Regions from separate parts of the Shewanella sp. ULN5 genome, predicted to be linked through region 2. Evidence: predicted binding sites of a transcription regulator. Region 2 holds the regulator's gene; the other holds the start of a gene.

Region 1 (15,179 bases), on a different contig from region 2:
CGTGATGAAAGTTTATCCGAACTAAACATTGATACCATTCGCGCACAGTTTGAAGTAAATGCCCTCGCGCCTCTTAGAATCGTATCTGGATTACAAGCACAATTAAACAGTGGCGCTAAAGTCGCCATGATAACCTCTCGAATGGGCTCTATTGCTGATAATTGTTCTGGCGGGCGTTATGGATATCGCATGTCAAAAGCTGCCTTAAACGCCGCTTCAATGTCGCTCAGTATAGATCTTAAACCCCGTAATATCGCTGTTGGCATTTATCACCCAGGGTATGTGCAAACTGATATGGTTAATTACGGCGGAGATATTTCTGCAACAGAATCAGCGTCGCGTTTAATCGACTTAATCAATCAACTCGATGTTACGGAAACAGGAGTGTTTAAACACTCAAACGGACAAATGTTACCCTGGTAACAATGATAATCCAGACTTTTTAACCATTCTTTATAACCACTCTATTCTAGAGTGGTTATTCGATTTAATAACTTAAAATAGCATGACGAGTTTTATGTTGAGGATTGCTTCAATAACAATGTCAATTAATAAGTGTTTTTATATTTAACACACTCCACTAAATACCCTGATGCACATGTTGAGAAACTTGCAATCAAGATGATGTTAATCATTTTGAAACTGTTGATTTATAGATTCAATTTCAATGTGATAAATGGTGAGGATATCACTAAGCTTAATATGAATTATTTTTGTCGATGAAAGTGGTTTTTGTAATGTTTGAACTCTTTCTGTAGAATATTACGCTTATTAACAAGTGCTTGGGGTGTAAGTTTGGTTTGATTTAATTTGATGAGTTTAGTTTTAATGCGTTAGCTTTGCGGTGCTGTTGCCGTTTCAATATCGAAATTTAATGCAGCCGTATCTGTAGATTGGGTTGTTGAGATTTTCTGAATGGGCTTTTTTCGAACAGCTAACTCGACACTATCTATTGATAAAGCAAGATTAAGATCCGTTTGCGGAATACAACAGCAAGGCAAGCATTCGTTTGCTTTAAGTTCAGCTAATGGTTCTTTGATATAAGTCACTTCGCCTGAAATGACTTGGGTTTTACAAGCACCGCAAAATCCATTGCGGCACTCTGAAAACACTTTTACTTTTTTATGTTCAAGCGCCTCAAGCAAGGTTTCTTTCTTGCCATCAAATAAGATAGCAGGTTGGCCTTTGAGGCTAACTATCGGCGCTTTAATAAAAAAATGCTTATAGGTCAAAATCAGAAAACTCGTCGCTGTCAACCGCAGAATCAATTTGGCCAACAAGGTAAGAAGAAACTTCCACTTCCTGTGGAGCCACTTGAACAGCATCACTTTCTAACCAATTTTTCATCCAAGGTAGTGGGTTTGATTGCTCTTCGTAAGGAAGAGGTAAGCCTACGGCTTTCATACGCTGATTCGTGATGTATTCAACATATTGACAAAGGATTTGCTCATTAAGACCAATCATTGAGCCATCTTTGAATAAATATTTGGCCCATTCTTTTTCTTGTTCAGCGGCTTTAAGAAATAGGTCATATGACTCTGAATAACATTCAATTGCTATTTCTGCCATTTCAGGGTCGTCTTTACCGCCTTGCATCAAGCTAAGAATGTGCTGTGTACTGTTTAGATGCAGCGCCTCATCACGGGCGATTAAACGAATAATCTTTGCATTACCTTCCATTAATCGACGTTCTGCAAAGGCAAATGAGCATGCAAAGCTGACATAGAAACGAATGGCTTCTAATGCGTTAACCGACATCATGCAAAGATATAAAGTCTTCTTTAAAATACGAAGGCTAACAGTGACTTCTTGACCACCAATCAGGTGAGTGCCTTCACCATGTAAATTATGAATTTGCGTTAAAAAAATCAAATCATCATAATATTTAGCAATATCACCCGCACGTTTTAAAATCTGTTCATTTTCAACGATATCATCAAAAACAACTGAAGGGTTATTGACAATATTACGAATAATATGGGTATAAGATCGTGAATGAATGGTTTCAGAAAATGACCAAGTTTCTATCCATGTTTCTAACTCTGGGATTGATACTAACGGTAAAAATGCCACGTTAGGAGAGCGACCTTGAATCGAATCAAGTAAAGTTTGATACTTCAAATTAGACAGGAAGATGTGTTTTTCATGTTCAGGAAGACTGGCAAAGTCAATTTTGTCGCGGCTAACATCCACTTCTTCTGGACGCCAAAAGAAAGACAATTGTTTTTCAATTAACTTTTCAAATATCTCATACTTTTGTTGATCGTAGCGTGCAACGTTAACGTTTTGACCGAAGAACATGGGTTCTTGGGTTGCGTCATTCGGTGTTTGACAAAATGTTGAGTAAGCCATGTTTGTTTTCCTAAAAAGCGGGGAAGTTACCCCGCATTTAATTCCTTATTAAAATTAGCAATCAATAAACCTAAGATTTATATCTTGCACGCACCACCGGCACAATCATCATCTTCTTTTTCGATAGACAAAATATCATCGTGTTGATCAGATGCACCGTCACGGGTGTTATGATAATAAAGTGTTTTTACACCAAGTTTGTATGCGCTAAGTAAATCTTTTAATAAGGTTTGCATTGGCACTTTACGGCTTGGGAATTTAGTAGGGTCATAATTGGTATTAGCAGAAATAGCCTGGTCAATAAACTTCTGCATAATGCCCACAAGCTGTAAGTAACCTTCATTATTTGGCATATTCCAAAGTAACTCATATTGATCTTTTAATAGATCAAAATCGGGAACAACTTGCTTTAACTGACCATCTTTACTGGCTTTAACACTGATTAACCCGCGTGGAGGCTCTATACCATTGGTTGCATTTGAAATCTGAGACGAGGTTTCTGATGGCATTAATGCAGATAACGTAGAGTTTCGTAAACCATATTGTTGGATATCTTTACGTAAACCTTCCCAGTCTAAATGTAATGGCTCATCACAAATTTTGTCCAGATCGCGTTTGTAAGTATCAATTGGCAAGATGCCTTTAGAATAAGTGGTCTCATTAAATAACGGACACGCACCTTGCTCTTGAGCTAACTTCATTGACGCTTTTAACAAATAAAACTGGATAGCTTCAAATGTTTTATGGGTGAGGTTGTTTGCTGAACCATCAGAATAACGTTTACCATTTTTTGCTAGATAGTTAGCAAAGTTAATCACACCTATCCCTAAGGTACGGCGATTCATTGACCCCAATTTGGCCGAAATAATAGGGTAATCTTGGTAATCCAATAAATTATCTAATGCTCGTACAGCCAATTCTGCTAAAGGCTCTAACTCTTCCAAATGCTTAATTGCACCTAGATTCAACGCCGATAAAGTACACAGTGCAATTTCGCCATTTGGATCATCGATATTCTTTAATGGCTTGGTTGGCAGGGCAATTTCTAAACATAAGTTCGATTGTTTAATTGGCGCAACTTTAGAATCAAAAGGACTGTGCGTATTACAATGATCAACGTTTTGAATGTAGATACGACCTGTAGAGGCACGTTCTTGCATCATTAACGAGAATAATTCGACAGCTTTGATTTGCTTTTTACGAATAGCTGGATCCTGTTCGTACTGAAGATACAAACGTTCAAACTCAACCTGATCTTCAAAGAAGGCATCGTACAAACCTGGAACGTCAGATGGGCTAAATAAGCTGATATTTTCAGCTTTAATCAAGCGTTGGTACATTAATTTGTTTAATTGCACACCATAATCTAAATGGCGAACACGGTTATCATCAACACCGCGATTGTTTTTCAATACAAGAAGCGATTCAACTTCTAAATGCCATAACGGGTAGAATAGGGTGGCAGCACCACCACGAACACCGCCTTGAGAACAAGATTTGACCGCAGTTTGGAAGTATTTATAAAAAGGTAAGCAACCCGTATGGAAGGCTTCACCGCCGCGTATAGGGCTGCCTAATGCACGAATTCGACCCGCATTGATACCAATACCTGCACGTTGGCTAACATATTTTACAATAGAAGATGCGGTGGCATTGATTGAGTCTAAGCTGTCGTCACACTCGATTAATACACAAGAGCTAAATTGACGCGTAGGTGTGCGTACACCTGCCATAATTGGGGTCGGTAGAGATATCTTGAAGCTAGAAGTCGCATCATAGAAATCTTTTACATACTGTAAGCGGTTTTCTTTTGGATATTTTGAAAACAGGCATGCTGCAACAAGAATGTATAAGAACTGTGCGCTTTCATACACCTCGTGTGTCACACGGTTTTGAACTAAATATTTACCTTCTAACTGTTTCACGGCCGCATAAGAAAAGTTCATATCACGCCAGTGATCAATATAGCTGTCGAGCACGTCTAATTCTTCACGGCTATAATCTGCCAGAATATGCATGTCGTATTTACCCATTTCAACTAAACGGGTGACATGGTCGTAAAGCTTTGGTGGTTCGAACTGACCAAAGGCTTTTTTACGTAAATGGAAAATGGCTAAGCGTGCGGCAACAAATTGATAATCAGGTGCTTCTGGCGAAATAAGGTCAGCTGCTGCCTTAATAATCGTCTCATGAATAGCTTCAGTAGGAATACCATCAAAGAATTGCAGGTGAGATCTGAGTTCAACTTCAGAAACCGAAACGTTTTTTAATCCCTTGGCAGCCCAAGTGATCACGCGGTGAATTTTATCTAAATCGATAGTTTCACGTTCGCCACAGCGTTTTGTGACAGTCATATTGCTATTCATTGAAGAGAGGCCTTGATTATATCTGTTATTGTGATTGAGCGCTTATTACAACAGGCGATCGTGTCTAACCACACGTTTACGTTCCCTTGTAAAAACAATCATCCTTAAGCATTAAAGACGACGGTTTGTGACATTTTAGCAGGATAAGTCACCCGTTCAGCTTAAAATAGTGAGTCGTCTATATTGACACACTAGTGTCTGAGATTGTATTTGACACACAAGATATGGTGTTATTTAGAATCTAAGATACAAGATAGTGAGGTTGGCGGCATTTTGCAAGCCACAATTTTCAGAACATCTTGTGGATAAGTTGAGGATAAATGCAGGGGTTAGTAAAAGCTAACCCTACACCCCAATTTTCAATAGCTTTTCTATCTACTGTTGTTTAATTGTTCTAAAAATGAAAAAAGTTTGATCGCTAAAATTATCGTCGATCGCATTAGCGAGCGCATTTTTTTATTGATCTTTAAATCAATGTTTGGATCCAATACTAATGACAGGGAGAATCATTTCTATTGACCCAAAATGAGTGATTAAATTGTCACAAACGAGTCGTCATTAGAACCATATTTAAGTTGTAACAAAAAAGTCATGTAAACATTTTGAAGTTTTAAAATGTAATTGCCCAGGCCAATGTTCAGGGGTGTCAAAAGCAGACAGATAACCCCAATAGGCAACACCACCGATCATGTTGGCATTTTGTGCCGCAACCAGATCCCTTTCGGCATCCCCTAAATACAAGATATTTGATGCAGGCACACCGATTTGTTGTGCCGCAAGTAACATAGGGGCAGGGTGCGGCTTGGAATAAAGGGTGCTGTCACCACTTATGATTGACTTCATCCTTGAGGTTAAGCCCAGTTTATGGACTAAAGGCCGCGCGAAACATGCATGCTTATTGGTAACAATGCCATATGGAACGTTATTTTCATCTAAATAAGTTAACAGTTTATCAAGCAGGCCAAATAAAACGCTTTTATCGCCATTAATGACTTTATAGTGACTTAATAATGATTGTTGTAACTGGCATTGCAATGCTTCATCAACATTAGGAAGCGCAGCTTTTACTAGGGCGAGACTACCATGGGTTACAGCATGTTTAACCTGTTCAATCTGGCACGTTGCAAAGCCTGCATCTATTAAAGCAAGATTCAACGCGTAGATTAAATCGGGCGCGGTATCAGCAAGCGTACCATCTAAATCAAACAGCACGCCTTTAATCGCTGACTTATCAACTCCATGGGTTGAAGTTGCCAATTTAATCAATCTTTTGAGTGGCAATCATGTAATTCACATCAACACTTTTACTGTATTTAAATACACCAGATAACGGGTTGTAAATTATACCTAAAGCGTCTTTGCACAGTAAATCCGTTTTATCGACAAGATCAATCAACTCAGACGGGCGAATAAATTTACTATGATCATGGGTGCCAACTGGCAGCATTTTTAACAGATACTCTGCACCAACTATCGTTTGTAAATAAGACATCCAATTTCGGTTAATGGTTGAGAAAAACACATAACCATTCGGTTTAACCATGTTGCAACAGGCTTGAATAACCGATAAGGGGTCTGGTACATGTTCAAGCATTTCCATGCAAGTGACGACATCGTAATAACCTTTATGGCTATCCCTATGTTGTTCAGCGGTACTTTTTATGTAGTTTACCGTGACACCACTTTCTAAGGCATGAAGACGAGCAATGTCTAACGGCTCATCACCCATATCGAGTCCATCGACATGGGCACCAATTTTAGCCATGCTTTCTGATAAAATCCCACCGCCACAGCCAACATCAAGCACTTTTTTAGCAAAAATGCCCTTTGAGGTTTGATCGATATAGTTAAGTCGTAACGGATTTAATTGATGCAATGGTTTGAATTCACCATTTGGATCCCACCATGTTTGAGCCATTGCTTCAAATTTCGCAATCTCTTGTGGATCGACATTTATATTAGAAGAGGTTTCAGTAGACATGCGGTACCTAATTTATCCATTATTGATTATGTCGACATTATATCGTCTCAAACAGTTTTTAATAGCGCTAAAATATCGCATTGCGTGTGATCAGCCTCGATAATCAAAGTGAAGCGCATGTTATTTGAACAATTAATCGAGTTAATACTCACATATCTCTAATTTAGGATAAATTTTAGCGTAATTTTATTGAATACAAACTTTGCTAACTTATTGTCACATTTGTTAATTCGTATTTTTTTTATCCCTAAAATCAAATTGGTTTCGGTTTGCTCTAGCGACAATATATATCTGTGTTAGAATGCCAAATCACGTTTTAAAGCTCGACGATAATATGGAATAAAAGTCGTCAGCTCAATTTCAGGGGAACGCGCAGTTTATGACTGATCTGGCTTCATCTATTTCGCCAATTAATATTGAAGACGAACTAAAAAATTCGTATCTAGATTACGCTATGAGCGTAATTGTGGGTCGTGCATTGCCTGACGTGCGTGACGGCTTAAAGCCGGTACACCGCCGCGTATTATTTGCGATGAGCGAACTAAAAAACGACTGGAACAAACCTTATAAAAAATCCGCTCGTGTTGTTGGTGACGTTATCGGTAAATATCACCCGCATGGTGATACTGCTGTTTATGACACTATCGTTCGTATGGCGCAGCCATTCTCGTTACGTTACACCTTAGTAGACGGCCAAGGTAACTTCGGTTCGGTTGACGGTGACTCAGCGGCGGCAATGCGTTATACCGAAATTCGTATGGAAAAGTTAGCCCATTCTTTATTGGCTGATTTAGAGAAAGAAACTGTAGATTTTGTACCTAACTACGATGGTACTGAATTTATTCCTGCTGTATTACCAACACGAGTGCCGAACTTATTAATTAACGGCTCTTCAGGTATTGCGGTAGGTATGGCGACCAATATTCCACCACACAACTTAAGTGAAGTGGTCAAAGGCTGTTTGGCATTAATTGATGAGCCTAGCTTATCGATTGAACAGTTAATGGAATACATTCCTGGTCCAGATTTTCCCACTGCTGCATCGATTAACGGACGTAAAGGCATTATTGATGCTTATAACACCGGCCGTGGTCGCGCCATTATGCGCTCTAAAGCCGACGTTGAAACCGATGAAAACGGCCGTGAACGTATTATTGTTCATGAAATTCCTTATCAAGTTAACAAAGCACGTTTAATTGAAAAAATTGCTGAGCTTGTTAAAGATAAGAAAATTGAAGGTATCAGTGGATTACGTGACGAGTCTGACAAAGACGGTATGCGTATTGTCATTGAAATTAAACGCGGTGAAGTGGGCGAGGTTGTACTTAACAACCTATATGCGCAAACTCAAATGCAATGTTCTTTTGGTATTAACATGGTTGCCCTAACCAATGGCCAACCTAAGTTATTCAATCTAAAAGAAATGCTAGAGTGTTTCATTCTTCACCGTCGTGAAGTGGTTACACGTCGTACTGTATTTGAATTACGTAAAGCTCGCGATAGAGCCCACATTCTTGAAGCATTAGCTATTGCATTAGCTAACATTGACCCAATTATTGCGTTAATTAAAGCCTCTCCAACTCCAGCTGAAGCCAAAGCCAAATTAATATCCCAAGGTTGGGAATTAGGCCACGTTCAAGGCATGTTGGAAAAAGCTGGTGATGATGCAGCACGTCCAGAATGGTTAGAACCTGAATACGGTATCCGTGATGGTCAGTACTATTTAACTGAACAGCAAGCGCAAGCCATTCTTGAATTACGTTTACATCGTTTAACCGGTCTTGAACACGAAAAAATTCTGAGTGAATACGAAGAATTATTAGTGCTTATTGCTGGATTGCTGCTGATTTTGCGCAGCCCAGAACGTTTGATGGAAGTCATCAAAGAAGAATTGCAAGAGATCCTTGAGCAATACGGTGATGAGCGTAGAACCATTATTAACGCTAATGAAATTGATATGAGTCTTGAAGATTTGATCAATGAAGAAGACGTTGTGGTAACGCTCTCTCACTTGGGCTATGCCAAATACCAGCCATTAACAGATTATCAAGCGCAGCGTCGTGGCGGTAAAGGTAAAGCCGCTACCAAAGTTAAAGATGAAGATTTTGTTGAAAAACTATTAGTAGCTAATACCCATGATACGATTCTTTGCTTCTCTGATTTTGGTAAAATGTACTGGTTAAAAGTTTATCAATTACCGCTTGCAAGTCGTACGGCTCGTGGTCGACCCATTGTTAACTTATTACCGTTATCTGATGGTGAGCGTATTACCGCGATTTTACCTGTTCGTGAATATGCTGATGATAAATTTATTATCATGGCTACCGCGCACGGTACTGTAAAGAAAACAGCCTTAACCGCTTATAGCAACCCACGTGCAAACGGAATTATTGCTGTTAACCTTAAAGAAGGCGATCAGCTTATTGGTGTTGATATTACTGAAGGTAGTGACGACATCATGTTGTTCTCTAACGAAGGTAAAGTGGTACGCTTTAACGAGAAAGCTCGCGATTCTGAAACTGGTGCAGTGAAAATTGACCCTGAAACCGGTGAAGAAATCATTGCGCTACGTCCGATGGGTCGTACTGCAACGGGTGTTCGTGGAATCAAGTTAGAAGAAGGCCAACGCGTTGTATCCTTGATTGTTCCTAAGGGTGATGGTGCCATTTTAACTGTGACTGAAAACGGTTACGGTAAACGAACTGAGCTTGAAGAATATCCTGCTAAGAGCCGTGGCACTAAAGGTGTGGTTTCAATCAAAGTAAGCAGTCGTAATGGTGCCGTTGTTGGTGCTGTTCAGGTTGGTAGTAACGATGAAATCATGTTAATCAGTGACAAGGGGACTTTAGTACGTACTCCCGCTGAAGGTGTATCTGTGATTGGTCGTAACACCCAAGGTGTCACTATCATTCGTACAGCTGAAGATGAAAAAGTGGTTGGCTTACAACGTATTGAAGAAATTCAATCTGATGAAGCGTTAGATGAAGAAGGTAATCCAATTTTAGTTGATTCAACTGAGTCTGAAGATGTTACGGTTGAAAACACTGAAGTAGAAGAGTCAGACGAACAAGAGTAATCTTGTGGTTTACTTAAATGAAAACGAGCGCCTATGGCGCTCGTTTTATTTTACGGAAAAAAATTCATCAAAAACGACTCATAAAGCACTATTCATCAGCTAATAAAGCCCTTAGTATTACATGTCTATTATCATCTAACTGATATCAATAACATTGAGTGAAGGAGTTGTCTGTGAGCACAATTTATAATTTCTGTGCAGGTCCTGCGATGTTGCCTCAACCGGTAATGCAAAAAGCACAACAGGAATTAATTGATTGGAATGGCTTAGGGGTTTCCGTAATGGAAATCAGTCACCGGAGTAAAGAGTTCATTGCTTTAACACAGCAAGCTGAAAAGACACTCCGTGAGCTCATGCATATTCCACAAAACTATCATGTGTTATTCATGCATGGTGGTGGCAGGGCACAATTTACCAATGTGGTCACTAATTTCTTGGGTAATAACGGACGCGCTTTATATTTAACATCAGGGCAATGGTCTAGTTCAGCTGTTAAAGAAGCCAAACGTATTGCCGGAGAATCGCAGATTGATGAGATCAATATTGTTGAAACCATTAATGGCTTACATCAGGTGTGTTTGCCTGATCTAAACCAAATCAACAAAGATTATCGATTTGTGCATTATTGCGCGAATGAAACCGTTGACGGTATTGAAATATTTGAGTCACTTACTAGCCCTTGGCCGATTGTTGCTGATTTATCATCAACCATTATGTCTCATGAAATTGATGTCAGTAAATTTGGTCTTATCTATGCGGGCGCCCAAAAAAATATCGGCCCTTCTGGTTTATCGATTGTGATTGTACGCGATGATATGTTGTCATTGCCTAGTTTAGTACAATCTTCAGTGATGGATTACAACATCACTAAAGATAATGACTCGATGTTCAATACTCCACCCACATTTGCTTGGTATTTAGCTGCTGAAGTATTTGAATGGCTAAAAAGTGTCGGTGGCGTCAGTGCCATGGAAAAAATCAATCAACAAAAAGCGCAATTACTTTACGAATGTATTGATCTACTCCCATTTTATAAAAATGGTGTTGCCATTGAAAATCGATCTAGAATGAACGTAACATTCCAACTGGCTGATAGTGCGTTAGATAGTCAATTTTTAGCGGACGCAGAGCAGGCGGGGTTAGTGGCCTTAAAAGGACACCGTATAGTCGGTGGTATGCGTGCAAGTATTTACAATGCTATGCCAATTGAAGGCGTACAAAAATTAGTTGTGTTTATGCAAGAATTTGCCAAGCAACACAGTTAGTATTAACGATTAAAAGCGATATTAAAAAGGGCTGATGAATCAGCCCTTTTTTTAAATATTTTACAATATGGATGCGATTGATTTCGCTAAGTAGTCCACATTCGACTCACTGATCCCTGCAATACTGATCCGGCTTGAACCCACCATGTAGATACTGTGTTGCGATTTAAGTGTTTCAACTTGAGATTGATTAACACCTAAGAAAGAAAACATCCCTTTTTGTTGAGCTATAAAACTAAAATCCTGCTCAACACCGTTTTCAATTAATTTATTAACCAACATGCTGCGATTACCGTTAATACGGTTACGCATCACAGCTAATTCATCTAACCATTGCTGTTTTAATTCTGCGTCCGCTAAAATGGTTTCAACAATTGCGGCACCATGGGCTGGCGGCATAGAGTAGATACAACGTACGACATATAATAATACCGAAAATGCCACATCAGTTTGAGCAGCATCTTTGCCAATAATAGAGCAGGCACCAATACGTTCACGATATAAGCCAAAGTTTTTCGAACATGAGCTACATAGAATCATGTTTTCTACGGCTGCAGCCATTTGACGAACACCATAAGCATCTTCATCAACGCCATCACCAAACCCTTGATATGCCATATCAATAAGTGGTGTAAAACCTTGTTTTGCCGTCACACTAATGACTTCATCCCATTGTTCTGTGGTTAAATCCATACCGCTTGGGTTGTGGCAACATGCGTGTAAAAGTACAACATCATCTTTTGATACCTGATTTAACGCTGCAAGCATTTGCTCAAATTTTAATGATTTTGTGTCGTAATCATAATAAGGATAAGTTTTAACAGTTATTCCCGCAGCTTCAAATAATCCTGTGTGGTTCGCCCATGTAGGATCGCTCACCCATAGCACCGCATTAGGGCGGCAACGTTTAATGAAATCTGCAGCAACACGAAGTGCGCCTGTGCCGCCGGGGGTTGAAACTGTTCTAATACGATTGGCAATTAAAGCGACATGATTTTTACCAAAAGCGAGTTCGGTCATTAATTGATTGAACAGAGGTGAACCAGTAGGACCAATATAAACCTTAGTATCTTCAGAATCTGTACGTCGTTGTTCAGCCACTTTTACGCAAGCAAGAATAGGAGTGTGACCCTGCGGATCTTTATAAACCCCCACGCCCAAATCTACTTTTTGTGGATGTGAGTCAGCACGATATTGAGTCAACAAACCTAAGATAGGATCAGCAGGCATGGCTTTTAATAATTCAAACATGAGAAGACCTTTTAATGAATGACATTTCTTTTTATATTCAGCTAGGATAGCGCGCTTTAAACACTTAGTTAAAGCCCTTATTTATCTCAAATCAGTTTAATTGCTAAGTTGAGAATATTTCAGTTGGAAACTATTAATGACATACAAAAAATACTGTCATCTTTAACAACAATCTGCTGTAATGGCTTCCCATTACATAGAGTGGCATTTTATTCAATAAACCTGATAATCTCGCCGTTAAGCGTGAAAATGACTTGAAACCTGTGGTTCATTCATTAATGTATAGCGACTATGGTGAATGTAATTAAATAGTTCCAGTTATTTTATGTTCACCATAAGCTCACTACAGTTTGAATCCTGAATTTAATTAATTGATAGAAGAAGACATACATGAAGCAACTGCATTTAGAGCCTATCGAAAAGATGAATGGCGAAATTAATATTCCAGGTTCGAAAAGTATCTCTAACAGGGCATTGTTGCTAGCGACTTTAGCTAAAGGCACCACAACACTCACAAATTTACTCGACTCTGACGACATTCGATATATGTTAGCCTCACTTAAACAGTTAGGTGTTAAATTTGAGCTCAGTGAAAACAACACAGTGTGCAAAGTTCAAGGCCTTGGTGGTGTATTGAATTCAGTTGAGCCGCAAACGCTTTTTCTTGGAAATGCCGGTACCGCTATGCGTCCACTATGCGCAGCCTTAACCTTAGGGCAAGGGCAGTTTACTTTAACGGGCGAACCTCGTATGGAAGAAAGGCCTATTGGAGATTTAGTAGACGCTTTACAACAACTTGGTGGTGCTATTACTTACCTTAAAAATCCGGGGTTTCCACCACTAACTGTCAATGCGACGGGGCTAAACGGTGGTGATGTTGAGATTGCAGGTGATTTATCAAGCCAATTTTTGACCGCTTTGTTGATGGTCGCACCTTTAGCAAAAGACAGCGTTAATATTGTGATTAAGGGAGAGCTGGTTTCAAAGCCCTATATTGATATCACTATCGCATTAATGAAGCAGTTTGGTGTAGAGGTGATTAACCATAACTATGCTCGTTTTGAAATTATCTCCGGTCAGCAATATATTTCGCCTGGTAAAGTGCTTGTTGAAGGGGATGCCTCTTCAGCATCCTATTTTCTGGCTGCAGGTGCCATTTGTGGCGGCGATGTAAAAGTGACTGGCGTAGGAAAACTCAGTATTCAAGGTGATGTAAAGTTTGCTGATGCACTTGCAGCTATGGGCGCGGAAATTGAGTGGGGAGATGATTTTATTATAGCAAGAAAGTCGTCTTTAACTGCCATTGATATGGACATGAATCACATTCCAGACGCGGCAATGACAATTGCGACTGCTGCCTTGTTTGCAAAAGGCACTACATCTTTACGTAATATCTATAACTGGCGAATAAAAGAAACCGATCGATTAGCAGCAATGGCGACTGAACTGCGTAAGGTAGGTGCAATAGTCGAGGAAGGGCACGACTACATTACCATCACGCCACCTAACACAATTAATACAGCAGCAATTGATACTTATAATGATCATCGAATGGCGATGTGTTTTTCATTAGTGGCATTTGCTGATTGTGGCATCACCATTAATGATCCAGATTGCACCTCAAAGACATTCCCAACGTATTTTGACGAGTTCCAACGTTTATCAACTCATTCTATTAATCAACTTAAATAACCCTGAAGCCTTGTACGCAAACGAGATTGTCATATAAACTGCCAATCTCGTCTGCTTTTGAGTAATTTTTTAGCCCATTAAAGGTTTTTTAATGAGAATTGATATACAATACCGCCGCTTAATTTTGGGTAAAACTTTTTATATTCATGGATGATGTTTTTCGGAGGAATTTATGACTGAACGGGCTCCAATCGTGACTGTGGATGGTCCTAGCGGTGCAGGTAAAGGGACGATATGTCAGTTATTATCCAAACATTTAGGATGGCATTTATTAGATAGCGGTGCAATTTATCGCGTACTTGCCCTTGCAGCTATTCATCACGATATAGAATTGAGTAATGAAGAAGCATTAACCTTGATGGCCGCTCACTTAGACGTGCAGTTTTTAACTAATACTGACAGTAATGCCATTAAAGTTGTGCTTGAAGGCGAAGACGTGACTACAACGATTCGTAGTCAAGAGTGCTCTGATGCTGCATCTAAAGTCGCCGCCTTACCGCGTGTTCGTGAAGCATTATTACGCCGTCAACGTGCCTTTTCAGCAATGCCTGGACTCGTGGCAGATGGCCGAGACATGGGAACTGTTGTGTTTCCTCAAGCGCCCGCGAAAATTTTCTTAACCGCTTCAGCTCAAGAGCGAGCGGAAAGACGCTTTAATCAGTTGCAGGACAAGGGCTTCGATGTTAAAATCGACCGCCTTTTAGCTGAGATTATAGAACGAGATGAACGTGATATTAATCGTTCAGCCTCACCTTTGGTTCCAGCTGAAGATGCATTAGTTATCGATACTAGTGGTATCTCAATTGAAGGCGTACTTGCTCTTGTATTAGAGCATGTAAACAAAAAAATTACGGACTAGTTAAGATTTATAGTAACTTTATTAGTTATTTAAGCTAAACTAGCTGTAGGTATTCACGTTAAGGATGACGTGGATAATATTACTAGACTCCACATCTAGGATGGATGGTGGTTTATTACATAAAGTAACTTAAAAACATGACTGAATCTTTTGCTGATCTATTTGAACAATCCCTTCAAACTCTTGAGTTCCGTCCAGGTTCTATCGTTCGTGGTACAGTTGTTGCCATCGAAAACGGTATGGTACTTGTAGACGCAGGCCTTAAGTCTGAAAGCCCAATTTCTGCTGACGAATTCAAAAACGCACAAGGCGTTTTAGAAATTCAAGTTGGTGACGA
Region 2 (15,179 bases):
ATGTCAAAGTGAGGCGTACCACCACGAATAACTGCACCTAATGAAATAATACCGTCAAATTTACCACTTGCTGCAACACGACGGGCAGCTAATGGTAATTCCACTGCGCCAGGTACACGCACAACAGTAATGTTGTCATCTTGAACCTGACCAAAACGTTTTAAAGTATCAATTGCGCCACTGAGCAGGCTTTCAACAACAAAGCTATTGAAACGCGATACTACGATCGCCACTTTGGCATTTTTCGCTTCGATATTACCTTGAACTATGTTCATTTTTATCTTACCTAATTTAGCTAAAGCACCCAGCTTGGGCGAAAGAGGCGGTATGATAACACAGCCGACCACTCTGAGCGCAATGCAATTATTGAAATTGTTAAACTGAAAGGGTTAATTTTTACTCTGAAACATATTCAGTCACTTGCAGACCAAAGCCTGATAATGAGTGATATTGCTTAGGTGAACTCAACAAACGCATGGATGTCACGCCTAAACTAGACAAAATTTGCGAGCCTACACCCACGCGACGAGAAGTTCCCTGCCATTGCGCTGGAGCAGTTGCTTCACCATTATCTTGCGCTTCAAATGACTTCACTTTGGCTAAAATATGGCTCGTATGCTCTTGGTTGCCCAATAACACTAACACCCCACCTTCTTGCGCAATGCGCGCCATGGCTTTTTCTAATGGCCAACTACGCTTTTGATCGCGCTCTGAATGTAATAAATCATTGAAGGTATTTTGTAAGTGAACTCGCACCAAACTATTAGCAGTGACTTCACCTTTTATCAATGCATAGTGCAGTTGATTATCAATGGTGTCTCTGAATGTGACCATATCAAAATCACCAAAACGAGTCGGTAATTTACACTTAGCTTCCCGTACTACGGTCGTTTCTTTATTGTTACGATATTCGATTAGATCAGCAATTGTGCCGATTTTAATACCGTGCTTTTCACTGAAAACTTCTAAATCTGGACAGCGTGCCATAGTGCCATCTTCATTTAAAATTTCAACAATCACGCCCGATGGTTCAAAGCCTGCAAGACGAGCCAGATCGCAACCCGCTTCGGTATGCCCAGCACGAATTAACACGCCACCGTCCTGAGCCATTAATGGAAATATATGCCCTGGTTGCACTAAATCAGCTGCTTTGGCATTTTTTGCCACTGCGGCTTGCACGGTTACCGCTCTATCGTGGGCAGATATACCTGTGGTAACACCTTCTGCGGCTTCAATTGAAACGGTAAAATTCGTCGAAAACTGAGCGTTATTATTGGTGACCATTAAAGGGAGATTTAGTTGTTGGCAACGGGCTTTTGTCATGGTTTGACAAATTAATCCACGACCATAAGTTGCCATAAAATTAATCGCTTCTGGTGTGACACACTCAGCAGCCATGATCAAGTCACCTTCATTCTCTCTATCTTCATCATCCATTAAAATAACCATTTTACCTTGGCGGATATCTTCGATGATTTCTTCTATGCTATGTAAAGCCATGTGGGAACCTTTAATCGTTATTAATTATGATTGCTTGTGGGGTCGAACTTTAGGTTTACGTTTATCTGTTTTAACCTGTTTATTTCATAAATCCGGCATTAGCTAACATTGCCATTGTTACGCCAGATTTAGGATGATGCTCTGCTTGCGGCTGCATTAACCTTTCAAGGTATCGAGCGATCAAATCAACTTCAATATTAACGCTATCACCCGCTTTCAAATTGATCAGTGTAGTTTCGCTGGCGGTGTGCGGAACGATTGTTAATCTAAATGAGTTCGCTTTCACTTCGTTTACGGTCAAACTTACGCCATCTATAGTTATCGAACCTTTATGAGCTATGTATTTAGCTAACGTCGCGGGAGCTGTTAACCAAAACTCTATGGCCTGACCGCGATGCTCGCACACATCAACTTTGGCAATACCATCAACATGACCGCTGACCATATGACCACCTAAACGGGTCGTCGCGGTAACCGCTTTCTCTAAATTGACTTTTTGTCCAACCTTGTAATTTGCAAAACCGGTTAATGCCACGGTTTCTGCAGAGACATCGGCAACATAGCCGTCAGCCAAACATTGCACCACGGTTAAACAAACACCATTAGTAGCGATGCTGTCACCTAATTTAACATCAGATAAATCAAGTTTACCGCTAGCCACGGTCAAACGAATATCATTACCTTTACGTTCAATTTTTCGTAACGAGCCTAGGGCTTCAATAATGCCAGTAAACATAATGACTCACTTATATAGAAAATGCTCAACACTGCTGAACATGTATAATTAACTATTTTAGCCTAAACGGAATATCAATCGTGTGTCTTGGCCGACATTTCGCTTATCTTTTAAGACTATTTTAGGGATCATGTCCATCGTCTGATAATTGGGCAGCAACAACATATCTCGTCCTTCACTCCCCATTATTTTATCTGCTTGGTATAACACAAGCTCATCCGCTAAATTTTGTTCAATAAAACTACCTGAAAGCGTTGCACCCGCTTCAATCATAACACTATTACAACTAACGCCGAGATGCTGTAATAACTCAGTTAAGCAAACGCGCCCTTGCGAGTTAGCATTAACTCTTAGCAAGCTGACATGTTGGGCAAATGAGCATTTTACCTCATCAGAATAATCACGCGTGGAGACCAACAAAATCGGACTTTGAATGTTAAATAACTTAAACGATGAGGTTAGGCGGGCCTTTGAATCCAACACAACCCTTAATGGCTGATGTAGAGATGAGGGTAACAGTGAGCTTTTCAAGCTACCTAATTGCTCATAACGGACATTTAGGCTGGGATCATCGGCTAATATCGTTTCTACACCAGTAATAAGTGCGCAATGACGGGCGCGCATTTTTTGTACATCATCACGGGCAGTAGCGCCCGTTATCCACTTGGATTCACCATTGTTAAGCGCTGTTTTGCCGTCTAAACTGGCTGCAACTTTTACAGTTACCCAGGGAAATCCGGTTCTCATGCGTTTCATGAAGCCGAGGTTCAACTCAAATGCTTCAGATTCTAATAAACCTACGTCAACTTGAATGCCAGCATCTCGCAACATGTTAATACCGTTACCCGCCACTTGGGGATTTGCATCTTTAACAGCAATAACAACCCGAGCAACTTTAGCATTAATCACCCCTAATGCGCAGGGCGGCGTACGGCCATAATGACTGCAAGGTTCCAAGGTAACATAAGCCGTTGCACCTTCGGTTTTGTGACCATTAGCAGCAGCATGGGCTAACGCGTTAACTTCAGCATGACCTTGACCAGCCACTTGATGATAACCTTCACCAATAATCTGACCGTTTTGCACCAAAACACAACCTACACAAGGATTGGGGCGGGTGGTGTACAGTCCTTTGCGAGCCAATTGAATAGCTCGACTCATCATTTGGGTATCAAAAACACTCACGTAAGCCATACACAAAATACTCAGTGGATTTTACACATTTACTTTTGTAACTTAGCGATAGCCTCGCCAAATTGAGAGACATCTTCAAAAGCACGATAAACCGATGCAAAACGAATATAAGCCACTTTATCTAGGCTCATTAATTGTTCCATCATCAAGTTACCAATCATTTCAGAATCAATTTCACGCTCACCTGTCGCGCGTAAAGTGGATTTAATTTTGGTAATCGCCTGTTCTATCTCATCCATCGACACGGGGCGTTTTTCAACCGCTCGGAGCATGCCACCACGTAATTTTTCTTCGTCAAATGGCTGACGACTGCCATCACGTTTTATCACTCTGGGCATAACCAGTTCAGCCCCTTCAAACGTGGTGAAACGCTCATGGCATTCAGTGCATTCGCGACGACGGCGAACTTGGTGACCATCTGCCACCAAACGCGAATCGATAACTTTAGTGTCTGTCGCGCTACAAAAAGGACAATGCATTGAACCTCCACAAAATAAAATGGCCGCTAAAATTAGCGGCCATTAAAGTTTATCCTATTTGTTCATCAAGGTTAAGCTAACCTTTGGCTCAGCTTACACTCTGAACATAGAATCAAGTCTAAAACAGAATTACCCGTAAACTGGGAATTTGGCACATAAAGCCAATACTTGGCCTTTAACGCGCTCAATGACAGCTTGATTTTGGGCATCATCTAAAATGTCACAAATCCAACCCGTTAACTCTTTCGCTTCAGCCTCTTTGAAACCACGACGCGTGATTGCAGGTGAACCGATACGGATACCTGAAGTCACAAATGGTGAACGCGGATCATTTGGCACTGAGTTTTTGTTCACAGTAATGTTAGCGCTACCTAATGCGGCATCAGCTTCTTTACCGGTCAATTCACGACCGATTAAATCAACTAGCATCAAGTGGTTTTCTGTACCGCCAGACACAATTTTGTATCCGCGAGCTAAAAACACTTCAACCATCGCTTTAGCATTTTTAACAACTTGCTGCTGATACACTTTAAACTCAGGCTCTAATGCTTCTTTAAAGGCTACCGCTTTACCGGCGATAACATGCATTAATGGACCACCTTGGCCGCCAGGAAATACCGCTGAGTTTAATTTCTTATATAAATCTTCATCATCAGCTGCAGAGATAATGATACCGCCACGTGGGCCAGCTAAAGTTTTATGGGTTGTTGACGTCACAACGTGTGCGTGTGGAACTGGGTTTGGATAAACGCCAGCAGCGATTAAGCCCGCAACGTGAGCCATATCAACAAAGAAGTATGCGCCAATTTTATCAGCAATTTCGCGCATTCTAGCCCAATCAACAACACCAGAATAAGCCGAGAAACCACCGATCATCATTTTAGGCTTATGTTCAACCGCCAAACGTTCCATTTCATCGTAGTCAATTTGACCAGACTCATCGATACCGTAAGGAATGATATTATATAACTTACCAGAAAAGTTAACTGGAGAGCCGTGTGTTAAATGACCACCGTGTGCAAGGTTCATCCCTAATACAGTATCACCTGGCTTCAATAGCGCCATGAAAACAGCACTGTTTGCTTGCGAACCTGAATGAGGCTGAACGTTGGCATAGGTTGCACCAAATAATGCTTTAGCACGTTCAATTGCTAAGGTTTCAACAACGTCAACATACTCACACCCACCGTAGTAACGCTTACCAGGATAACCTTCAGCATACTTATTGGTTAACTGAGAACCTTGTGCTTCCATTACACGTGGACTGGTGTAGTTTTCAGATGCAATTAATTCGATGTGCTCTTCTTGGCGACAAGTTTCATCTTCAATGGCTTTAAATAATTCTGGATCGTAATCCGCAATATTCATCGCTTTCTTAAGCATGGTGACTCCAACGATAGGTTTTATAGTAGTAGGGTTGCGCGGTATTCTACTCTGCAAATGCAAACAATCCCAGCCTTACAGCATGAATTTAGTTACTTATGAGCAATAGAAAATCTCATGCGAAAATGAAATAGATGATTTTATTCATAAACTTAATGTTTTTATTGTAAAAAACTTTTGATGATTAGATTCATAGATAGCTTAAAACAGTCACTAAAAACACTGTTCTACTTTTGATACCTAAAAGGGCTAATTCTTAAAAGAAGCCTATACAGAGTAGCTGCATAAAATTCTGTATTTATGCATTATCTAACATATTCTTGCTCATCACTATCACCGCCTATTACTTAATTCCCCCTGAAACCTTGATACATAGACTTAGTGCTCAAGGTTTCATAATGATAAAAAACACCCATTTACATCGAAGCGATAAAATCCGATTTAAGTTAGATTCAGATTCCATTAGAATCACACCTATTCAGTGTTCATCAAATAATGGGATCCCATGGCTCAATTTGTATACAGCATGCTTAGAGTGGGCAAAATTGTTCCGCCTAAAAAGCAAATTTTAAAAGACATTTCGTTAAGTTTTTTCCCTGGTGCAAAAATTGGAGTATTAGGCTTAAACGGTTCAGGTAAATCAACATTACTGCGCATTATGGCCGGTATTGATACTGAAATTGAGGGTGAAGCTCGCCCTATGCCAGGACTAAAGATTGGTTACCTACCTCAAGAGCCAAAACTCAATCCAAATCAAACCGTGCGTGAAGCCATAGAAGAAGCGGTAAGTGATGCGAAAAACGCTTTGACCCGTTTAGATGCTGTATATGCCGCTTATGCTGAGCCTGATGCCGACTTTGACGCATTAGCTAAAGAGCAAGGTGAATTAGAAGCCATTATTCAAGCGCAGGATGCCCATAATTTAGAACACATTCTTGAACGTGCGGCCAATGCATTACGTTTACCTGACTGGGATGAAAAAATCGAAGTTTTATCCGGTGGTGAACGTCGACGTGTTGCTATTTGTCGCCTATTACTTGAAAAGCCAGAAATGCTATTACTTGATGAGCCAACCAACCACTTGGATGCTGAATCAGTAGCATGGCTTGAGCATTTTTTACAGGAATATAATGGCACAGTTGTGGCGATTACCCATGACCGTTACTTCCTAGACAATGCCGCGGGTTGGATTTTAGAACTTGACCGTGGCGAGGGTATTCCATGGGAAGGTAACTACTCTTCTTGGTTAGAGCAAAAAGATGCGCGTTTACAACAAGAATCGGCAACTGAAAGCGCACGCCAGAAGACCATTGCCAAAGAATTAGAGTGGGTTCGCCAAGGGGCAAAAGGTCGTCAATCTAAAGGTAAAGCCCGTATGGCTCGCTTTGAAGAGTTGAACACCAATGACTATCAAAAGCGTAATGAAACCAATGAATTATTCATTCCACCAGGACCACGCTTAGGCGACAAAGTTATCGAAGTCAATAACTTAACCAAATCCTATGGCGATAGAGTGTTAATTGATAATTTATCATTTACCGTGCCTAAAGGGGCGATTGTTGGCATTATTGGCGCTAACGGCGCCGGTAAATCAACCTTATTCAGAATGATTTCAGGCACTGAGCAACCAGATAGCGGCAGTATTTCGATTGGTGAATCGGTACAAATTGCCTCTGTTGAGCAGTTCCGTGACTCAATGAATGATAAAAATACCGTTTGGCAAGAAATCTCTGGCGGCCAAGACATTATGAAAGTCGGCAATATGGAAATACCTAGCCGTGCTTATGTTGGCCGCTTTAACTTCCGTGGTGGCGATCAACAAAAAATTATTGGTACGCTGTCAGGTGGTGAACGTAACCGAGTTCACCTTTCTAAGCTGCTTCAAGCTGGCGGTAACGTATTACTCCTCGATGAACCCACCAACGATTTAGATGTAGAAACCCTGCGCGCACTCGAAGAAGCTCTGCTTGAGTTCCCTGGATGTGCCATGGTGATTTCGCATGACCGTTGGTTCTTAGACCGTATCGCGACTCACATCTTAGATTACCGTGACGAAGGTAAAGTTAACTTCTATGAAGGCAACTTTACAGAATATTCAACCTGGTTAAAAAATACCTATGGTGCGGATATCGTCGAACCTCATCGTTTAAAATACAAGCGAATGACTAAGTAATCATACTGTTAATAAAACGGGAGCTTCGGCTCCTGTTTTTGTTTGTCTTGCCACAAACTGATTGCACGCTCAAAATATCATTAAATTTATATTCAAAAGCTTCAATTTTATTATCAATAGCGTGTTTTTAACACGAATGACCTTAATACCATGGTTTAAAAACGTTATTCCCCCTGACATGCCATTGGTTATTGATAAGTTGTTAATGGTTAGCGGTTAGCGGTTAGCGGTTAGCGGTTAGCGGTTAGCGGTTAGCGGTTAAGTTTGGTAAAAATATGACATGTTAACCAGCCCTTATATCTTTGCTAATTGAAATCGGCATTTTTAGCTGCAGCAAAGCGGTTGCAACGACCATTGCAATTAAGCTCACACCACTTCCTCCCTCCTCCACAGTGTAACGAATAAATAACCGTACAATTAAACCAATAAAAATCAACAACACATTAAAGCACAAGTAAAACCATTCACATATTTGCATCATCATTATGTTTAGAAACAAAAAAATCGCTGAGTTTTACACACCTTTACGCTCCAATGATAAAAAATGAATACAATAGCCCCACTAAACTCCCACTCGTGTTTTGGCTAATACTCTTATTGAGATCGCTTTTTTATGAAAAAAATTATCATCCTTATTATTTTACTGACCGCTGCAATTACCGGGATGGTGCTTAGCAAAGATAAGCCACAACCTAAAGAAAAACCGGCTTCAAGAACGATCCCTGTAATCACTGCCAAAGTGGATAATCATCCATTAGCTCAATCCATTACACTTGTCGGTAAATTAAAAGCCAAACAATCGGTGTTTCTTGCTCCGCAAATCAGTGGAAAAATAGATCAAATTAACGTCAAATCGAATCAATATGTCAGCCAAGGACAAGTACTAATCACCATAGAAAATGCCAAAGCCACTGCCAATATGGCAGAGGCCAAAGCATACTACGCCGATGAATTACGCATCCAAGATGAATTCGGACGACTCATCGACGTCAACGCCATAACGCAAACAGAAATTGAAGCACAAAAAGCCAAAGTAGATATCGCTTCAGCAAGATTAGCGGCTGCCAGTGCTGATTTACATTATCACAGCCTAATAGCACCGTTTTCAGGAAACGTTGGCTTAATAAACTTTAGTAAAGGCAAAACGGTTAATACTGGTGAGTCGTTACTGACATTGGATGATTTAAGCCAGCTATACCTAGATCTGAATATTCCTGAACATTATCTGTCGTTATTGACTACGGGGATGACAATCAATGCGACCAGTCGAGCTTGGGCTGATAAGACATTTTCAGGCAAGGTGACCGCGATTGATCCAAGAGTGAATGAAGACACATTAAACTTAACCGTGCGCGCCTCTTTTGCAAATGCAAACAACCAACTAAAACCCGGCATGATGATGTCTGCAACGCTGGTTTTCCCTAGCGTGTCATCGCCAATGGTGCCTGTTCAAGCTTTGGAGTATTCAGGTACTAAGCGATACGTTTACGTAGTCGACCAAGACAATATCGCTAGAAAAACCGAAGTTGAACTTGGCGCAAGAATAGACAATGAAGTACTTATCAATGCAGGTTTAAATATCGGCGATAATATTGTGGTGCAAGGTTTAGTCAATATGCGAGATGGCATAACAGTGAATGACTTATCCGACGCCGCTAATCTCTCATCACCTCAACCTCAGGAGCAACGCTAATGTGGTTAAGTGATACCGCGGTAAAACGCCCTGTTGTTGCCATTGTGCTGAGTATTTTATTGTGTGTATTTGGCCTAGTGTCATTCTCTAAATTATCAGTCCGAGAAATGCCCGACGTAGAAAACCCTGTAGTCACTGTGATGACGACCTATAGCGGTGCGTCGGCAACGATTATGGAAAGCCAAGTTACCAAAGCTATTGAGGATGAATTAACCGGGATCAGCGGCATTGACGAGCTGACATCAACTACCCGTAACGGTATGTCGCGAATTTCTATCGCATTTAAATTAGGCTGGAATTTAACCGAAGGTATCAGCGATGTGCGAGATGCGGTTGCCAAAGCCCAACGAAGGTTACCCGACGAAGTTGATGACCCCATAGTATCTAAAGATAATGGCACTGGTGAGCCATCTATTTATGTCAATCTTAGCTCAAGCAAAATGGATCGTACTCAGTTAACCGATTACGCCCAGCGTGTACTCGAAGATAAATTCAGCTTAATCACGGGCGTGAGTTCTGTCAGCATTTCAGGCGGCTTGTACAAGGTGATGTATGTTCAATTACAACCGCAATTAATGGCCGGTCGTAATGTTACCACCAGCGATATTATCAATGCCCTAAGAGCGGAAAATGTCGAAACACCCGGCGGTGAGGTGCGTAATGACACCACAGTTATGACCGTCAGAACCAAGCGCCTTTACAATACTGCTGCCGATTTTGATTATTTAGTGGTAAGAAATAGCAATGATGGTACGCCAATTTACCTTAAAGATGTGGCACAAGTTTTTGTTGGCGCAGAAAATGAAAACTCGACCTTTAAAAGTGACGGCGTGGTTAACCTTAGCTTGGGGATAATTCCGCAATCCGATGCTAACCCATTGGATGTGGCTAAAAATGTTCACCAACAGGTTGAAAGTGTTCAGCAATTTTTACCTGAGGGTACCCAATTAGTTGTCGATTATGATGCGAACGTATTCATTGAACGTTCGATTAATGAAGTTTACAACACACTATTTATCACCGGCGTTTTAGTTGTGCTGGTGCTGTATATCTTTATCGGTCAAGTCAGGGCGACATTAATTCCTGCGGTGACGGTACCTGTCTCACTTATTGCCGCATTTATGGCAGCCTACAGCTTAGGTTACTCAATCAATTTATTAACCTTAATGGCACTTATTCTGGCGATTGGCTTAGTCGTTGATGATGCCATTGTAGTTGTGGAAAACATATTCCATCATTTAGAAAAAGGAGAGCCTCCGTTACTCGCCGCCTACAAGGGCACTCAAGAAGTGAGCTTTGCCGTAGTGTCAACCACACTAGTACTGGTGATGGTGTTTTTACCTATTTCATTTATGGATGGCATGGTAGGACTCTTATTTACCGAGTTTTCAGTCATGCTGGCAATGTCAGTGATCTTCTCTTCGTTAATTGCATTAACGCTTACCCCTGTACTCAGCAGCAAACTGTTAAAAGCCAATGTAAAACCTAACGCCTTTAACCAATGGGTTGATATCCGCTTTCATCGCTTAGAGCAGCTTTATCGAAAAGGCGTGACATGGGCGATAAACTGGCGAGTTGCCGCACCTTTCGTCATTATCGCCTGTTTGGGTGGAAGTTACTTATTAATGCAACAGGTTCCTTCACAACTGGCACCACAAGAAGACCGTGGCGTACTGTTTGCCTTTATTAAAGGGGCTGAAGGAACAAGTTACAACCGCATGATCGCCAATATGGATATTGTTGAACAAAGGCTAATGCCATTGCTAGGACAAGGCACCATTAAATCATTCAGCGTACAGGCTCCCGCATTTGGCGGTCGAGCTGGCGACCAAACCGGTTTTGTCATCATTCAATTAGAAGATTGGGAACACAGAGACACTAATGTTAAACAGGCATTAGCACTTATTTCATCATCACTGAAAGATATCCCTGATGTAATGGTACGTCCTATGATGCCAGGCTTTAGAGGCCAATCGAGTGAGCCGGTTCAATTTGTGTTAGGAGGCTCTGACTATCAAGAATTATTTAAGTGGGCACAGATTCTTCAACAGGAAGCTGACGATAGCCCCATCTTAGAAGGCGCTGATTTAGACTATGCCGAAACCACCCCTGAGTTAGTGGTTACTATCGATAAACAAATCGCCGCTCAGCTGGGTTTAAGTGTAGCAAGCATTTCAGATACCCTTGAAGTCATGTTAGGCGGACGCAGTGCAACCACCTTTATTGACCGAGGAGAAGAGTACGACGTTTACCTTAGAGGTGATGAAAACAGTTTTAACAGTGTGTCCGACCTTAGTAAGATTTATTTACGTTCAAATAAAGGCGAGCTCATCACCTTAGATACTGTCACCAATATCGAGGAGGTCGCCTCACCGCAAAAGCTAAGCCATACCAATAAGCAAAAATCGATTACGCTAAAAGCCAATTTAGGCGAAGGGTACACTTTAGGTGAAGGGTTGGCTTTTCTTGATCAACGAGCCATCTCACTACTACCCGATGATATTTCCATTGCTTACACGGGTGAGTCTAAAGACTTCAAAGAAAACCAAAGCGGCGTCATGATTGTTTTTGGCCTGGCCTTATTGGTCGCTTACTTAGTATTAGCCGGACAATTTGAAAGCTTTATCAATCCTTTGGTCGTCATGCTAACGGTGCCGATGGGTATTTTGGGTGGCTTTATTGGTTTAACACTCACCAGCCAAGGGATCAATATTTACAGTCAAATAGGGATGATCATGCTGATCGGTATGGTGACCAAAAATGGTATTTTGATTGTTGAATTTGCTAATCAGCTAAGAGATAGAGGGCTAAGTTTAAATCAAGCGATTATTGATGCATCAGCACGCCGATTACGTCCTATTTTGATGACAGCGTTTACAACCTTAATAGGCGCTTTGCCGCTCATCCTATCAACAGGTGCAGGCAGTGAAAGCAGAATTGCCGTAGGCACCGTGATATTTTTTGGTATGGCCTTCGCAACGTTAGTCACTCTGTTTGTTATTCCTGCAATGTATCGACTGATTTCGGCTTCAACCAAATCACCAGGATACGTTGCCGCTCAATTAGATGAAGCGATAGCAAAACAGCAAAAGTCCAACAACGAGTGTGTTAACATGCCCTAACCCAGCGACCTTTACTCACACCTTGTAGGTTAATAAATGTATAAAATTGCCGTATTTGTGGATGTTCAAAATATTTATTACACCTGTAAACAGGCTTTTAATCGTAGCTTTAATTACCGTGAATTGTATAAGCAATTAGAAGAGCGTGGTGAAATTGTCCACGCTATCGCCTATGCCATAGCCCCTAATGATGATGGTCAGGTTAAATTTCAGGATGCGTTAAAGCATATTGGTTTTACCGTAAAAACCAAGCCGTATATTCAACGCAGCGATGGTTCAGCTAAAGGCGACTGGGACGTTGGAATTACCATCGATATGTTAGAACTTTCCGCAGACATCAATGAAGTGATTTTACTCTCTGGTGATGGGGATTTTGATTTACTGATACAAGCCATAAATCGTAAGTATGATTGTTTAACCCATGTGATTAGTGTGGTGCGATTAACCGCAAAATCATTAACCGATCAATGTCAATTGCACACGCCTATTGATAATAATTTGCTGCGTTAGCACGTGTATTAGCAATGGTTTTATATAGCGTTTTTGTTAACTAGCGCAACTGATTATGTATTATTTGCATCACTCGTCATTGCTAACGATACTCTGGTTAACGCTAATTTTTACGCCAATTGTGAAGCTAATGGTGACCTACGTTAGTCGACATATTGGCTACGGTTATAATCTATCGTTAAGGTATTTCCCCCTTTACTTTCACCTTAAATCACCAAACAGATTTATGTTTAAAAATAACGTAGTTTGAGCTCTAGCGACTGAAACTTAATCTTCATTTATCCCTAGATGAATTAAACCTAACTTGATCATATGACATAAAAAATGGCCTTGTAACGTCAGTAATCAGGCCATTGTCATATTAGTATTTATCGTTAAACTCAACGCTGGATAGCTCACAATACAAACGACGTTTTAATCACGGCTTAAATATCGCTAGAAGCAATTAGTTTGCACTATGAGTCACTAACGTTGGTTTTAATAAGTTATCGTGTACTGGACAGCGATGACAGACAGCATCAAGAAAATCTTGTTTTTGCTGCTCATCTAAATCAGCATCAATGGTGGCAATTAAATCGATTTGTTTAAATCCAACAGGATCATCCGTTTGCAGCCCTGAAAGCCCTGCGGTATTGAGTACTGCTTTCACTTGCACATCAAATTGACGAATATGGATTTTTTTGTCACGAGCCACCATTTTAGCTATGGCAGAAATGCACCCCGCTAACGAGAACAAAAAAGTTTCCAACGGATTTGCGCCTTCATTGCCAGCCGTTGGCTGATCAATAATTAACGTATGCTCGCGAATTTGCGCAGTCACTTTCCAACTTTCACCCATGGTTGTGTTAACTTCAACAATTTTATCAGCCATTATTGCTCCATTTATAACAACATTCATTAGAAAAATCTTATGGATAAATTATACCGCTGAAATGCTTTTATTTGCAATGCTAACTTAAACTTGCAAAATCAACTGGGATAAATTCACTGAAATAAATCTCAAAATCCTCTACACTGCCCATCGCTTATTTTAAATCGTATTTAAACACTGACAGTTAGGAACATCATGCAAAAGCCAAGTAATAGTAACGCATTTATATGGAGTGAATCAGCCCACTTTGCGGTGCAAATTTACTATGAAGATACTGATTTTTCAGGCGTGGTATACCACCCTAATTTTCTGAAATATTTTGAACGAGCGCGCGAACACGTTATTGGTGCAGATGTTTTACAAACACTATGGAATCAACAAGGTTTAGGGTTTGCGGTCTATAAGAGTGACATGATTTGCCATGATGGTGTGGAATTCGCAGATATCATCGACGTGAGAACGCAATTTTGTTTCGAAAGTAAATATCGCACTATTTGGAAACAAGAAATTTGGCGGCCCAATGCCACGAAAGCCGCTGTAACCGCACATATTGAAATGGTGTGTATGAACAACAAAAGACAACTAACGGCAATGCCAGCACAATTAATAGCCTTGCTGAATCAAACCATGCCCAAATAACGCACATAATCATCACAGCAACAATGACACCGTTTATCCCTGAGATAATTTGGGGTAGACCTGAGCGAACTCAGTTGCATCGCAGGGTTTTGAAAAATACTCCCCTTGAATTCTGTCAGCACCAAATTCAGCGAGGATTTGTAACGTACTGAGGGTTTCTACCCCCTCTACTGTCACATCAAAGCCTAACTCTTTGGCTAAAACAATGGTCATTTTCACAATACTTTGTGCTTGTTTTTCTTGCTGGAATCCCTGTAAAAAGGCTTTATCAATCTTCACTTCGTTTACTGGTAAGTGACGCAAATAAGCAAGTGAAGAGTGCCCGGTACCAAAGTCATCAATGGCCACTTTTACCCCAAGCATTTGTAATTGCTCTATAGTATTGATGACCTGTTCATAGGAGGCCATTAATGCACTTTCAGTAATTTCAATCATTAAACATTCAGCGGGAACTAAATAGCGTGTTAATAGATTAGAAATATCGGCGACTATGGGCTTACCATGCAGATCATCACTTGAAAGATTAACTGCAACCTTGACATAAATACCTTGTTCACGCCATTTTGCCTGCTGAGAAATGACTTTTTCTAACACCCAACCACTGATTAAACTGATCATACCGGTATGTTCAGCCAAAGGGATAAATTCATCCGGAGATATTTCGCCTAACCCCTCATGATGCCAACGGATCAATGCTTCCACCTCAACACACTTTCCGCTTTTTATATCCAGCTTGGGCTGATATACCATAAACAATTGATCTTGTTTTAAGCCTTTTGGCAGGCTGTTAATAATTAGCAGTTCGCGATATTGCTTTTTATCATCATCTTTGTCGTAGTAAGCGATACCTTTTTGATCTGATTTCGCTTTTTTCAATGC

What was found. Region 2 encodes NrdR, which represses ribonucleotide reductase genes. Its sites were predicted from a motif close to AAACACNANATNTNGTGTTT; they were not measured.
Region 1: the regulator NrdR is predicted to act here: its motif matches at 4,932-4,951, upstream of nrdA (class 1a ribonucleoside-diphosphate reductase subunit alpha).

What each region holds. Positions count from the first base shown of each region.
Region 1 covers NZ_JAPJEE010000007.1:120,765-135,943, reverse strand. Annotated here, with positions in the region: gene ORI98_RS09050 (SDR family oxidoreductase) at 1-423, shown strand, start outside; gene yfaE (class I ribonucleotide reductase maintenance protein YfaE) at 834-1,232, opposite strand; gene nrdB (class Ia ribonucleoside-diphosphate reductase subunit beta) at 1,222-2,352, opposite strand; gene nrdA (class 1a ribonucleoside-diphosphate reductase subunit alpha) at 2,430-4,718, opposite strand; gene ORI98_RS09030 (HAD family hydrolase) at 5,289-5,975, opposite strand; gene ubiG (bifunctional 2-polyprenyl-6-hydroxyphenol methylase/3-demethylubiquinol 3-O-methyltransferase UbiG) at 5,977-6,699, opposite strand; gene gyrA (DNA gyrase subunit A) at 7,079-9,775, shown strand; gene serC (3-phosphoserine/phosphohydroxythreonine transaminase) at 9,949-11,040, shown strand; gene ORI98_RS09010 (amino acid aminotransferase) at 11,101-12,291, opposite strand; gene aroA (3-phosphoshikimate 1-carboxyvinyltransferase) at 12,682-13,983, shown strand; gene cmk ((d)CMP kinase) at 14,156-14,842, shown strand; gene rpsA (30S ribosomal protein S1) at 14,980-15,179, shown strand, end outside.
Region 2 covers NZ_JAPJEE010000005.1:49,984-65,162, forward strand. Annotated here, with positions in the region: gene ribE (6,7-dimethyl-8-ribityllumazine synthase) at 1-275, opposite strand, end outside; gene ribBA (bifunctional 3,4-dihydroxy-2-butanone-4-phosphate synthase/GTP cyclohydrolase II) at 397-1,500, opposite strand; gene ORI98_RS06575 (riboflavin synthase) at 1,580-2,236, opposite strand; gene ribD (bifunctional diaminohydroxyphosphoribosylaminopyrimidine deaminase/5-amino-6-(5-phosphoribosylamino)uracil reductase RibD) at 2,294-3,430, opposite strand; gene nrdR (transcriptional regulator NrdR) at 3,460-3,909, opposite strand; gene glyA (serine hydroxymethyltransferase) at 4,039-5,292, opposite strand; gene ettA (energy-dependent translational throttle protein EttA) at 5,798-7,465, shown strand; gene ORI98_RS06600 (efflux RND transporter periplasmic adaptor subunit) at 8,079-9,158, shown strand; gene ORI98_RS06605 (multidrug efflux RND transporter permease subunit) at 9,158-12,280, shown strand; gene ORI98_RS06610 (NYN domain-containing protein) at 12,317-12,790, shown strand; gene ORI98_RS06615 (OsmC family protein) at 13,236-13,661, opposite strand; gene ORI98_RS06620 (thioesterase family protein) at 13,857-14,300, shown strand; gene ORI98_RS06625 (bifunctional diguanylate cyclase/phosphodiesterase) at 14,334-15,179, opposite strand, start outside.